3 regions of the Marinobacter sp. AL4B genome follow, and region 3 is predicted to be linked to each of the others. Evidence: predicted binding sites of a transcription regulator. Region 3 holds the regulator's gene; each other region holds the start of a gene.
What was found. Region 3 encodes FliA, which starts transcription of late flagellar genes. Its sites were predicted from a motif close to CTAAAGTTTNNNNNNNNNNNGCCGNTAA; they were not measured.

Region 1 (4,229 bases), on a different contig from region 3:
TGCCTTGGCGTTGCATTTGTACACGCCAGAGGAGTGGGCGAAAACCGGGCAGGCAACACCTGATTCGCCAAATTGTATGGGCGGTTCCAAAGGCGATGCCTCGATGGCCGCTAAGTTGAAACAGGGAGTTAATTCATGAGCCAGTTTTTTCAAATTCATCCCGAGAATCCGCAAAAGCGTTTGATCAAGCAGGCAGTGGACATCATCCGTAACGGCGGTGTGATTGTGTACCCAACCGACTCCGGCTATGCGCTGGGTTGTCATCTGGGGGATAAACAAGCCGCCGATCGGATCAAGCGTATTCGCAAGCTGGACGACAAGCACAACTTCACTCTGGTGTGCCGTGATCTCTCTGATATAGGCGTGTACGCCAAAGTCGATAACACTCAGTATCGGCTCCTGAAAACATTCACCCCGGGGGCTTACACCTTTATTTTGGATGCCACCAGTGAAGTGCCTCGCCGTTTATTGCATCCCAAGCGTCGTACCATAGGCGTTCGTGTTCCAGACAACGCCATTGTGCGAGAGCTTTTGGGTGAATTGGGCGAACCGATCATGAGCAGCACGTTAATTTTGCCGGATGAAATCGAGCCCATGACGGACCCCGAAGAAATTCGTGATGCTTTGGAGAAGGAGCTGGATTTGATCATCGATGGCGGGTTCTGCGGTATGGAAGCCACAACTGTGGTGAACTTCACCGGAGATGTACCCGAAGTGACTCGGGTCGGCAAAGGCGACCCGGCACCGTTTGAGGGATAATGTTCTAAGGTGTGCTTGTACGCCCGGCTTGAGATCAGGCCCGGGCGTTCAAGTTAAATGCATAGCGCTGTGAGTCACCCGCGGGCACGGATTGATTGGCGCTGGTGTTTCGGCGAAGGCTGTCATACCGATGGAGTACATCCTGCAGGCCGTTAAATTGCTGGTTTTCACTCACCAGTGCGCTTAGCAATGAGTTGCGAACGCCATAAGCCTGATTCAGCTTCAAAGCGTTATCCATGAAATGCAACGTCGGCTCGCTGACGCTCAGGCGACTGAAGGCGTCTGTAAAATCCCGATTGTTGTTTAAATCCTGCTCTATTTTTCCGCGAATCTCGTCGGGTACCTTTCCTTCAACAACTGTGTTTCCGTCTTCGCCTTTGCTGACGTTTAGGGCAGTAGCGGGATGTAAGTTGTACTCGGCAAGTTTGTGCCGCAACGTGTCTCGGATGTAGGAAAGATCCTGCGCTACGGTTTGCTTATATTGATTCAACGGTATTTTTTGTACCTTTACGTCGGCAGGATCCAGTGCCTTTTGCTCCGACGGCGTGAAACGGTCACCGTCTGGGCTGCCGGTAGCTTGGGGCTTCGGAGTTTCAGTCGTCACACCATCGTCGGTCTTACCCGAGGGAGCCTGGCGGGTGTCCATGGTTTGCTGAAAGCGAGTGCTGGCTTGGATCAATGATGTCAGCAACGACATGGTGTGTTTCCTCCTGGGTGGCAAAATTCTGCCGGATTTCCGATGCCTGAGTGAGCTATTAGGTAAGCAGCAGTTTTCATGCCAGATAGTGCGGATTTGGTTTTAAGAAAAGTCTTTCTTTGTAAGGAAGCTATTTAATCATCCGATTGAATGACCTAAGTCACTAAAAATCAGAGTAGAACCTATAAAGTTATGGCTCGACCTGCCGTCATATCCTGTATCCCATCTTTTGATGATTCGCCGCCGGAGACACATGAAAAAACACTATTCCATTCGTTTTCTATTGCTAGCTGCATTGGCAACGGCATTCTCCGTGATATTGGTATTCACGGTGCTTTTTAGCGCCCAATCTCAGCGTGCGCATCTAGAAGAATACAGTCAAAAATACGTCGAAGGCTTAGCGAAATCGTACTTTGATGGCCTTAATACCATGATGCTGACAGGTACTATTGGTAATCGGGACATGTTACGTGACAAAGCGATAGCGTCTGACGAGGTTCTGGATGTTCGGGTTATTCGCAGCGATCAGTTGAATGCCATGTTTGGTGCTGGCAGTGCGTCGGAGCGGAAACGCGAACCACTGGATAGACGCGCTTTAACGGGTGAACGCGTGGAACAGTTTTCCAGTAATGAGAAGGGTCGAGTGTATACCTTGGTTGAGCCGGTCATTGCCCGATCAGATTACCAGGGTGTGAATTGCCATAGCTGCCATCAGAGCCAGGAAGGTGATGTTCTGGGCGCTATTCGGGTGGATTACTCACTGGCTAAAAGTGATGCACGACTTCAGACGCAGCTACTCTTCGGTGGTGGAGTGCAAGTCGCTATTTTGCTGGCGATCTTCATACTGACCGCTCTAGTGTTGGGCCGGTTGGTCTTCTCGCGTTTGCGTCGATTGCACGACAGCATGGATGAAATCTCCCGCAATTCCGATTTGACGGTTGAACTCGAAGTTTCTCGCAACGATGAAATCGGTTCTGTTTCCCGCGCCTTCAATCGTATGATGGCCAAGATTCGCGAGAGTATGCACACCGTCATGGAAAATGCGGCCGAAGTGGAATCCGCAGCGCGCTCTATCTCTGCAAAAGCTGAAACCACGGAACACGAGGTACTTGCTCAGAAAGACAATACCGATCAGGTTGCCAATGCTACGACCGAGATGGCGGCATCGGCTGTGCAGGTTCGAGAGAACGCGGCGGATACCGCGCGAAAGTCGGCAGATACGGCTGCATCGGCAGAGGCGGGCGAGCAGTTAGCCCGTAACGCCGTTCAGGGCATTGAACTGCTCAACGCCGAAGTGCAGAACGGAGCAGGGCGTATTGAGCAGCTTGATCAGCGCACCAGTGAAATGGCATCACGCTTGGCGCTCATTTCTGAAATTGCTGATCAGACCAACCTACTTGCTCTAAACGCGGCGATTGAAGCAGCTCGAGCGGGTGAGCAAGGGCGTGGCTTTTCTGTTGTGGCAGATGAAGTTCGTGCACTGGCCTCTCGTACTCAGGATGCCACGGAAGACATTCGCAAAACCATTGATGGCCTGAAACAGGAAGTTGTGGATTGCGTGGGAACGATGCGCCATGCCTCAGAGCTGGCACAGAATCAGGTAGACGCCATTCTTAAAGTTGAACGTGAGTTGCAGGGCATTGCTGCTGCAGTGAGGGAAATCACTGGCTTGAACGAGCAGATGGAAAACGCGTCTTACGAACAGAGCTCCGTCTCGGAGTCGATCAACCAAAACGTCATCGAAATCAGCCGTTCAGCTGAGCAAACCTCCAGTGATGCGCAAGACACCGCCCGCATTGCCGGGGACCTTCTGGAAATGGCGGAAACCTTGCGCAAAACCGTGGAACAATTCCGTTTAACCCGGCTATGATCTAGCCGGGGGGGAATTACCCCCGGTGGTCAGATACGAACGGGTTGGTGGCTTTTTCATGGCCAAATGTCGACATCGGTCCGTGGCCCGAGATGAAGGTAATGCTGTCGCCCAGCGGGAAGAGCTTTTCACGGATAGATCGGATTAGCGTGCCGTGGTCACCTTTCGGAAAGTCGGTTCGGCCGATGGACCCGTTAAACAGAACATCACCTACCAGCGCCAGGTCAGAATCCCGGTGATAGAATACGACATGGCCTGGTGTGTGGCCCGGGCAGTGCAGGACTTCCAAGGTCTGGTTGCCTACGGTTGCCGAGTCACCATCTTCCAGCCAGCGGTCGGGAGTGAATACCTCTGGGGTTGCAAACCCGAACATCTGGGCTTGCATGGGTAGCCCCTGAATCCAGAAGTTGTCTTCTTTATGTGGCCCAACAATGGGAATGTCGGCGGTTCGGGCCAGCTCGGCTGTGCCGCCTGCATGGTCAATGTGAGCGTGGGTCAGTAAAATTTTCTCAACCGTGACGCCTTCGGCTTCAATGGCTGCCTGAATACGGTCAAGATCCCCACCGGGGTCAACCACGGCCGCTTTCATGGTGTCTTCGCACCAGATCAGTGTGCAGTTTTGTTCGAAAGGCGTTACCGGCACAATTCGGTACTTAAGGGACATAATCGGCCTCAACTTGTATGGTTGGCAGTATGGTAATGGTATTTGGCCGCAGGCTCGAGTTTTCAAGCTGGTTTACAAAAGCCGTCTTGCTCGCGGAAGATTTGGGGTTTGTTGGTTTGGCTCGGGCGTTTCGCGGTCCGGGTAACTTTAAGGAACAGGAGATGATTCTGGATGACTGATTCACAGACGAGTCCTAGCGCGTTCACCTTTGGCGTTCGCCGCTTGGTGTTGGTGGATTC
Region 2 (4,229 bases), on a different contig from region 3:
CCGCCCATCTGGTTGCTGGTATTACCACCCGGGAAGGACAACAAGCCGAACGGCTCGTACACCTTCTGCATCAGCTCCATACCCTCGTCATGGTAGAACCAAGCGTACATTTCCGGCGCAATCATGCCGAACGGTGTGGTGGTGAAATACATGGCGTTTGGAATGGTGCCCTTGTAGTAGTACGAGGCGGTGTGCCCCATATCGTACTGACCATTGCGCACCATATCGAAGATGCCAAACGGAGCTTTGTGTTTGTTGGAAGAATCAATTCGAAACTTTAATCGGCCATTGGACATCTTTTCAGCCATGGCGGCCATATTGCGGGACGTATCGCCAAGCAGTCCGGAGTTAGGGCCCCAAGTTTCCGCCAGGCGAATGGTGTAGGTTTTGTCGGCTGCCGCGAACGGGCTGGCGAGAACAGCAACCGCAGCGAGGGCTGCCATAAAGGTATTACGCATAAACATAGTAAAGGGTTCCGTTATTATCGCTTTGGATCACATGTAGTAACCTGTTATTAAACCACAATAAACGGACAGTCTCGCCCTTTCAGCTGCTATGGGCAAGACTGCTGCCGGCATTACACCTTAAACTGAGCGACCAACTCGCGCAGGCTCTCACCCAAGCGTGCCAATTCGTGACTGGCTTCGTTGGTCTGAGTCACACCGGTATCGCTTCGCTGCGCCGCATCAACAATGCGCACCACGTTCTGATTCACCTCTTCCGCGACCTGGCTTTGCTGCTCTGCCGCAGTGGCAATCTGGGTCACCTGATCATGAATCTGTGCGATCGAACCGACAATCGTGTTCAGAGCAGATGTGGCGTGGTTAATCCGCTCAACCGTTTCTTCGGAGCTTCGCCGCGAATGATTCATCCGATCAACCGAGGCTTTGGTTTCCGCTACAAAACCACCAATCATCTCGCCAATCTGATCCGCCGATTCCGCTGACCGGCGCGCCAACTGGCGCACTTCATCGGCGACTACCGAGAAACCACGGCCGTGCTCCCCCGCTCGAGCGGCTTCGATTGCTGCGTTCAATGCCAACAAGTTGGTCTGTTCTGTTACCGCGTGAATCACATCCAACACCTGCTGAATATCACCGGATTTATCAGCCAGCGCATTAATGCTGGCAGCGGTGCTTTCGATTTCACCCGACAATTGTGTGACCGCACCTTGGGCGCTGGCGATGGTCTCGCCCCCTTCACGGGCCATGCGATCTGCATCCGATGCAGCGCTTTCTACTTCGTTGGTGTTACCGGAAATTTGCTGAATGGTGGCGGCCATTTCATTAATCGCCGAGGCAATCTGATCGGTTTCAGAGCCTTGTTCCTGCACCGACTGACTGGTTTCATTCGCCACTCGACTGAGTTCCTCGGCGGCGGAGGCCACCTGGTCGGTGGTGATACCTACCTCGCGAATAGTCGTTTGCATCTTGATGACAAATTGATTGAACCGACGCCCTAACTCCGCCAATTCATCCGTACCATCTTCCGGCAGGCGATGGCGTAAATCGCCGTCGCCATTTGCGATTTCCTGCATCATGTCACTGACGTTCTTCAGCGGCACAGTCACCGTGCGACCAATCAACAACCCCACAATCAGCGCAACGATCACAACAACGATGGTTGCAACCAAGGTAAATAACATGGCCTCGGATATGGTGTCGTCAATATCTCGCTCGGCCGCAGCCAGCACCCGATTAATATCGGTAACATAGACACCTGCACCGATCATCCAGTCCCACCCCGGCACCAGCGTGGTGTACGACAGTTTTGCTTCAATAGCGCCGTTCGAAGCCGGGTTTGGCCACTCGTACTGGAAAAAGCCATCTTGGCTTGCCGCCTGAAACAGATCGCCTACCAGCCGGCGAACCTTAGGATTGGTGGTCGGGCCTTCTTTGTCAGGGCTTGGTGCATACGCCAGATTAAAGACATCCCGGGTGTACGCAAACACGTAATTGGACTCACCAAACGAGATGGTACGAATACGCTTTCGCGCCTCGTTTTTGGCTTCTTCAGGTGAGAGCGCGGGGTTATTTTTAGCCTCTTCAACGACATCGTTAACGGCTTCAATCAGATCCTCAAGCCCCTGCTTCTTTGCTGCAAACAACTCGGCTTCCAGCCGCTCCAGCTCGGCCTGGCCATTGGCGTTAATTTCCATAGCCGTGATCCAGGCGATAGCTCCCGCGGTGAGAAGTACCGGCACCAACACACCAATTAACAATCGAGTTCGTATTCGCAGGGCGCTTATCAGGGGCATATCGGAGACTCCGAGTTATTGTTGGTGTGGGCGATAGCCAATGGGCGGCTTTAGTTGTCATAGGTATCGACCATTATGGCCGCATCTTAAGCGCATTCTCACCAAATTTTCACCTCGGAGTGCAAACTCAGCCCATACGCACCAATTTCGCCTCTAGTAACAGGTTTGGTCCTAGCTTAGCCACCTTCACTGCCTCGGGATTCACACCGAGATCTTTCAGGGCGCTGTGAATGTCATCCATGGCCTCCTCTGCAGGCGCAGCAAGCAACAACTCTCGAACGGCACCCAGAACCATTTTCACGGGAACGGTCATGAAATATCCGGAGATCAGCAACATCATGACCGGGTCGGCATACACCGCCAACGCGGACCATTCGCTGCGCTCTATCAGCCATGCGATAGCAAAGCCGAGCATTACCGCAGCACTTAATACCGTATCCATCAGCCACTGCCCCTGCTCGGCCAGCACCAGGCCAGAGCCGTTGCGGTGACTGGTCCAACGCAAATAAACCCAAACCACCAAACAACCCACAACACTGACAGCGCCGAAAATCAGCGCCATGCTGGCCTCCACCGGGCGGCCACCCTGTAAAATAGACACCACCGCCGATGCAAACGAAAGCACACACACCAACCCAATAACCAGTCCCTTAACCGCAATAACCAGCGGCTCTACGGCACCCATACCGAACGGATAGTCTTCCGTTGCGGGGCTGCGGATAAAGCGTGCCGCATACAGCGACAAAAGGGATAACGCCAAGCTAACCAACGAATAGGCGCCATCGAAAAGAACAACCAGAGAATCGACCCAAAGGCCCCACACGATACCGGCAACCGCAAACAAACCGGCGCCGACCGCAGATAATTTCAGCGCCATATTTTCCCGCGCTAGAGAAGTAAACATTTTGACCTCCTGTGAATAAGCGGCCATATTATCGGGATATATTCGTCGGCGTGAGTCACTGAGCGACGGAAAATCCGTCGGAAAGAAGTCATCGTGAAAGCATCACAAATCAAAACATTTCTATCGGTGGTCGATCACGGCAGCATTGCCTCTGCGGCTCGGCACCTTAATCGCAGCCGCACCACCGTCAGCACCGTATTGGCAGCCCTGGAAGATGAGCTGGGAGTCGGACTGTTCGAACGCAGCGGCAACCAGTTACACCTGACAGCGATTGGCCAATCCATCGTGACCGATTGCCGGCGTTTCGACCAAGTAGCGGGCCAGATTCGGTCACGTTGCCAGCACCATTTAAGCGGTGCGGAGTCGGTGCTGCGCATCGCTCGAGACGATGCGATACCAGAAGTGATCTGGCGAGATCTTCTGAGACATCTGAAACTTAGATTCCCTCAAACCAGCTTGTCGGTGTACTTGGCACCGCCCCGGGAGCTCGCAAACCTGGTCCGAAACCAATCCGTCGACGTCGCCTACGGTTTGATGCCCGAAATGTTGAGCGAGGGCTATCAATGGTTCCGGGAACTGGCTGACGTGCGCATGCTCACCGTCGCCGCACCAGACCATCCGCTGTGCCAGCTGAAACGTGTCACTCAGGATCAGCTCGTAGCCCACACAGAGGTCACTATGGCCTACATGAAAGACGATCAGCTGGTGGCGGAGTCACCTGAAACCGCCAATTATCTCGCTTTCACACAATACGAACTGATTCGGGATGCGGTTATAGAGGGCGCTGGCTGGGCAGACTTGCCCTTACCACTGATTGCAGAGGCACTGAAAAAAGAACAACTGAAAACCATCAACCACCGAAGCGCGCGATGGTGGAAGGTTTTCAGTGCATTGGAAACGGAGCAAGCCCAAGGGGGTGCCGTGGTCGGCTGGCTGGCAAACGAGCTGGAAGCCTATCTGGAAACCATGGCCTAAGGCTGCTCATCCGCCGGGGCGGCAAGATCGCATTTTTTACAATCCAACTCGAACCCCAACATAGATTCCCGGCCTTTGGGGCTGATGACCCAC
Region 3 (4,229 bases):
AGCAGCATCGGGAGCGGCAAACTGCCCTTTACCGTGAAGCTGATCCAACAATGCCTCAAACTCGTCGTCGGTGATTTCATCATCGCCGCCCGCTTCGGACGCAGTTGCTGGTGTTTGCTCAACTACATCCTGCTGGGCCGACGCCTCGGCCTTGTCGTCCGCAATTGCGTCAAGCAGCTTTTCGAACTCTTCGTCGGTGATATCGCCTTGGTCCTGAGACACCGGTGTCGAGACTCCAGTGGGCGTTTCGGATTCGGGGATTGCCAATGCATCCAAAGCCTCAATCAAACTGGCTGGCGCCGGAGTCAGCTCTTCACGGTTACGCACTTCTTCGAACATGGCATTGACGTTGTCGAGGGCTTGCAGCACAACGTCCATCAACTCGGGGGTAACCTTGCGCTTGTGATTGCGCAAGATATCGAACACGTTTTCTGCGGAATGGCAGCAATTCACCAGCGCGTCTAATTGCAGGAATCCGGCGCCACCTTTCACCGTATGAAATCCGCGGAATATGGCGTTAAGCAGATCGCTGTCGTCTGGATGCTGTTCCAGATCAACCAATTGCTCCGACAGCTTTTCGAGAATCTCGCCGGCTTCTATCAAGAAGTCCTGGAGAATCTCTTCATCGGCATCAAACGCCATGGGGTACCCTCTTTGTCATTCAGAAACCGAGACTGGATAGTAAGTCGTCAACGCCGTCTTGCCCCGAGACAACATCGTCTCGCTCAGCGGCTTTGATTTGTGGACCTACTCCCTTTTCGGCCGATTCTTCTTTTTCTTCAATCTGATGGACTGTACCTGTCAACTGATCGACATGACTGGCCATGACCACCAAGCCCAACAGATTCTCTTCGACTTCTTTCACCAGCGCCGTGACTTTCTGAATCACTTGACCGGTGAGGTCCTGGAAATCCTGGGCCAGAAGAATCTCCGAGAGGTTTTTGTAGAGGTTGTCCGAGTCGTTACCCAAAGTTCCGAAAAAAGCATCGATTCTTGCGTACAGCTGACGGAACTCGGCAGGCTCAATCTCGCGACGACGCAAGCGCTCCCATTCGTCCTTGAGGCTTATGGCCTCATCACGGATGGCATGCGCCACGGGCATACTTTCCTCAACCAGATCCATGGTGCGGTTAGCGGCCTGACCGGTCATTTGAACCACATAAGCTAAGCGGTCTGAAGCATCCGACATTTTCGAAAGGGCTTCTTTCTGCTCCGCATTCCGGGGATCAATCTGAAAGTTGCGGATGGCCTCGTGCAGACTCCGGGTCAACCGCCCAACCTCTTGGTACAGACTTTGGTCACGAACTTCACTCAGCTCGTTGATGATGGTCATCGCCTGAGCGAAATCACCGCCGTTGACGCTTTCAACCAATCGAGAGGTCTGTTCCTGCAGCTTTTGCGTGACCTCCGGATCGAGACCCCGTTGGGTGTGCTTGCTGTCACTCATGGGAGCTACCCGACCTTTGGTTACTGAATACGTTCAAAAATCTTCTCGATTTTTTCTTTGAGAACAGCAGCGGTAAATGGCTTAACAACGTAACCATTTACCCCGGCCTGGGCCGCAGCGACAATCTGGTCACGCTTGGCTTCAGCGGTGACCATCAGTACTGGCAGGTTCTTAAGATTTCCATCAGCACGGACAGCCTTCAAAAGATCAAAGCCGGACATACCGGGCATATTCCAGTCGGTTACCAGAAAATCGTATTGGCCATTCTTGAGCATCGGCAACGCCGTGTTACCGTCGTCGGCTTCATCGGTATTGGTAAAACCCAAGTCACGCAACAGGTTTTTGATAATTCGTCGCATTGTGGAGAAATCGTCCACAATGAGTATTTTCATGTTCTTGTCCAAAGGGACCTCCAGTAAATAACACCCGGATGTAGGTCAACCTGCTGATATCCGACAGGCTGTGTAAGATTCTTTTCAGAACGCCAGTCGGTCAGCTGTCGCCGTTTTCTTGCCAATCTGACAAACGACCACGAAGACGCAAAGCCGCCTGGCTGTGAATCTGGCTGACTCGGCTTTCGCTGACCCCGAGCACCGCCCCGATTTCCTTAAGATTCAACTCTTCCTGATAATACAAACTCAATACTAACTTTTCTTTCTCTGGAAGCGCTTCAATCGCTTCGGCCAAACTCCGCTGAAAAGCACCGGCAGAGATGCCATCGAGAGGATTATCACTAGCTTCTTGTTCTTCTATCGGCAGTTCACCGGATTCATTGAGCTCATCCAGACTAAATAACCGTCCACTATTGGCGTCGGCAAGGGACGAGTGATATTCCGACAATTCGATATCGAGCTCTTCCGCCACCTCGGCATCCTGAGCTTCCCGGCCAGTGCGATCTTCAACGATTTTGATTGCGGCGGAGATTCGGCGGGCATTGCGATGCACGGAACGAGGCACCCAGTCGCCTTTTCGGATTTCGTCAACCATCGCGCCCCGAATACGAATGCCCGCATAGGTTTCGAAGGTTGCGCCCTTACCCGCAGAATAACGCTGGGCTGCTTCAAGCAAACCGATCATTCCAGCTTGCATCAAGTCTTCAAGCTGAACCGATGCAGGCAAACGGGCCATCAAATGTAGGGCTATCTTTTTGACCAGCGGCGCCTGATCTTCGATCAAACTCGAAGCGTTTGAGGCGCCCGCCTGATGATATATTCCCAGATTCTTCGTCAATGTCATGTATCCGGCTTTTATTGGACTGGATTCAGATCAGACTTCGACGAGCCGCTCCACGAAGAACTCCAGATGGCCTCGAGGAGAAGATGGCAGTGGCCAACTATCCACTCTGTCTGCCAATGCTCGCACAGCAATAGATGCTTTTGCACGGGGGTATGCCTCCAGAACAGCACGCTGGCGTTGAACGGCTTTTTTTACCGCTTCGTCGTAAGGCACGATACCCACATATTGTAACGCTACATCCAGAAAACGTTCGGTAACTCGCGTCAACTTTTCAAACAAATGCTTACCTTCTTCTTCGCTTCGAACCTGATTGGCAAGCACTCGGAAGCGGTCTGTTCCGTAATCACGATTCATTAGTTTAATGAGCGCGTACACATCCGTTATCGAGGTTGGCTCGTCGCAGACAACCAACAACAACTCTTGGGCGGCGCGCAGGAAACTCACAACCGACTCAGAAATACCGGCAGCGGTATCCACAATCAGCACGTCGATCTGATCGCCCAGCTCACTGAACGCATTAATCAAGCCCGCATGTTCCATGGGGCTGAGCTGGGTCATACGCTGGGTACCGGATGAAGCAGGTACGATTTTGATACCTCCCGGCCCATCCACCAGCACGTCTTTGAGATCACACTCTCCATTGAGGACATCGTACAAATTCTTGTTGGCTGTCACGCCCAGCAACACATCCAGATTACCCAACCCCAAGTCGGCATCCAGCACGACAACACGACGGCCTTTTTCTGCCAACGCTATCGCCAGATTGACCGACACATTGCTCTTCCCGACACCGCCTTTACCGCCGGATACCGCAATAACCTGAACCGGATGTGGTTTGCTCATACTGTTTAATGTCTCTTACTGCGTCGTTAAGGGGACTCTATGCCGGTGTCTGATTCGCAATAGCTATGCCAAAGCACCTTCAACAGCATCCTGCGAATGTTGCATCGTTCTCAGGCGCTCAACGCCCATTCGAACCAACGGAGCTGCCTCGGCTCGATGCAAATCTTCCGGTATTTTTTGACCGTCGGTATACCAAGCGACCGGAAGACCGGTTTCCATCACAAACCCTAGAGATTCGCCCAAGGTAAGCGCTTCATCAATTTTAGTCACGATGCAGCCGGCAAGGCTTGCCATCTTATAGCAATGCCAAACGGATTTCATGATACGCGGCTGGCTGGTCGCAGACACCACCAAGTGTGTATGAATATTGTGGTCGCTGCGAACCAACTCCGCGAGCTGCTCCTGATAACCCCGGTCGGCACTGGTCAGTCCAGCAGTATCGATAAGCACTAAATGTCGATCGGAAAGTTCATCCAGAATGTCGTCCAGCGAGTGGCTTTCGTCAACCACCCGCACTGGCACGTTCAGAATGCGACCAAACACAAACAACTGCTCGTGCGCCGCAACTCTATAACGATCTGTGGTGACCAACGCCAAGCTGTCAGCCCCGTGTTCCAACACATAGCGAGCGGCTAATTTTCCGATCGTTGTTGTTTTACCGGATCCAGTCGGACCAACCAAAGCGTACACGCCGCCAGACTCC

Region 1: the regulator FliA is predicted to act here: its motif matches at 1,641-1,668, upstream of K5L82_RS04015 (methyl-accepting chemotaxis protein).
Region 2: the regulator FliA is predicted to act here: its motif matches at 2,321-2,348, upstream of K5L82_RS15440 (methyl-accepting chemotaxis protein).

Annotation. Positions count from the first base shown of each region.
Region 1 is NZ_JAILWZ010000010.1:433,877-438,105, forward strand. Features, by position in the region: gene K5L82_RS04000 (BolA family protein) at 1-139, shown strand, start outside; gene K5L82_RS04005 (L-threonylcarbamoyladenylate synthase) at 136-759, shown strand; gene K5L82_RS04010 (hypothetical protein) at 794-1,456, opposite strand; gene K5L82_RS04015 (methyl-accepting chemotaxis protein) at 1,710-3,326, shown strand; gene K5L82_RS04020 (MBL fold metallo-hydrolase) at 3,343-3,990, opposite strand; gene K5L82_RS04025 (hypothetical protein) at 4,162-4,229, shown strand, end outside.
Region 2 is NZ_JAILWZ010000013.1:1,118,918-1,123,146, reverse strand. Features, by position in the region: gene K5L82_RS15445 (TRAP transporter substrate-binding protein) at 1-464, opposite strand, end outside; gene K5L82_RS15440 (methyl-accepting chemotaxis protein) at 578-2,257, opposite strand; gene K5L82_RS15435 (cation diffusion facilitator family transporter) at 2,385-3,161, opposite strand; gene K5L82_RS15430 (LysR family transcriptional regulator) at 3,255-4,136, shown strand; gene K5L82_RS15425 (DUF3565 domain-containing protein) at 4,133-4,229, opposite strand, start outside.
Region 3 is NZ_JAILWZ010000011.1:640,525-644,753, forward strand. Features, by position in the region: gene K5L82_RS07115 (chemotaxis protein CheA) at 1-642, opposite strand, end outside; gene K5L82_RS07120 (protein phosphatase CheZ) at 662-1,447, opposite strand; gene cheY (chemotaxis response regulator CheY) at 1,468-1,851, opposite strand; gene K5L82_RS07130 (RNA polymerase sigma factor FliA) at 1,940-2,683, opposite strand; gene K5L82_RS07135 (MinD/ParA family protein) at 2,714-3,526, opposite strand; gene flhF (flagellar biosynthesis protein FlhF) at 3,590-4,229, opposite strand, start outside.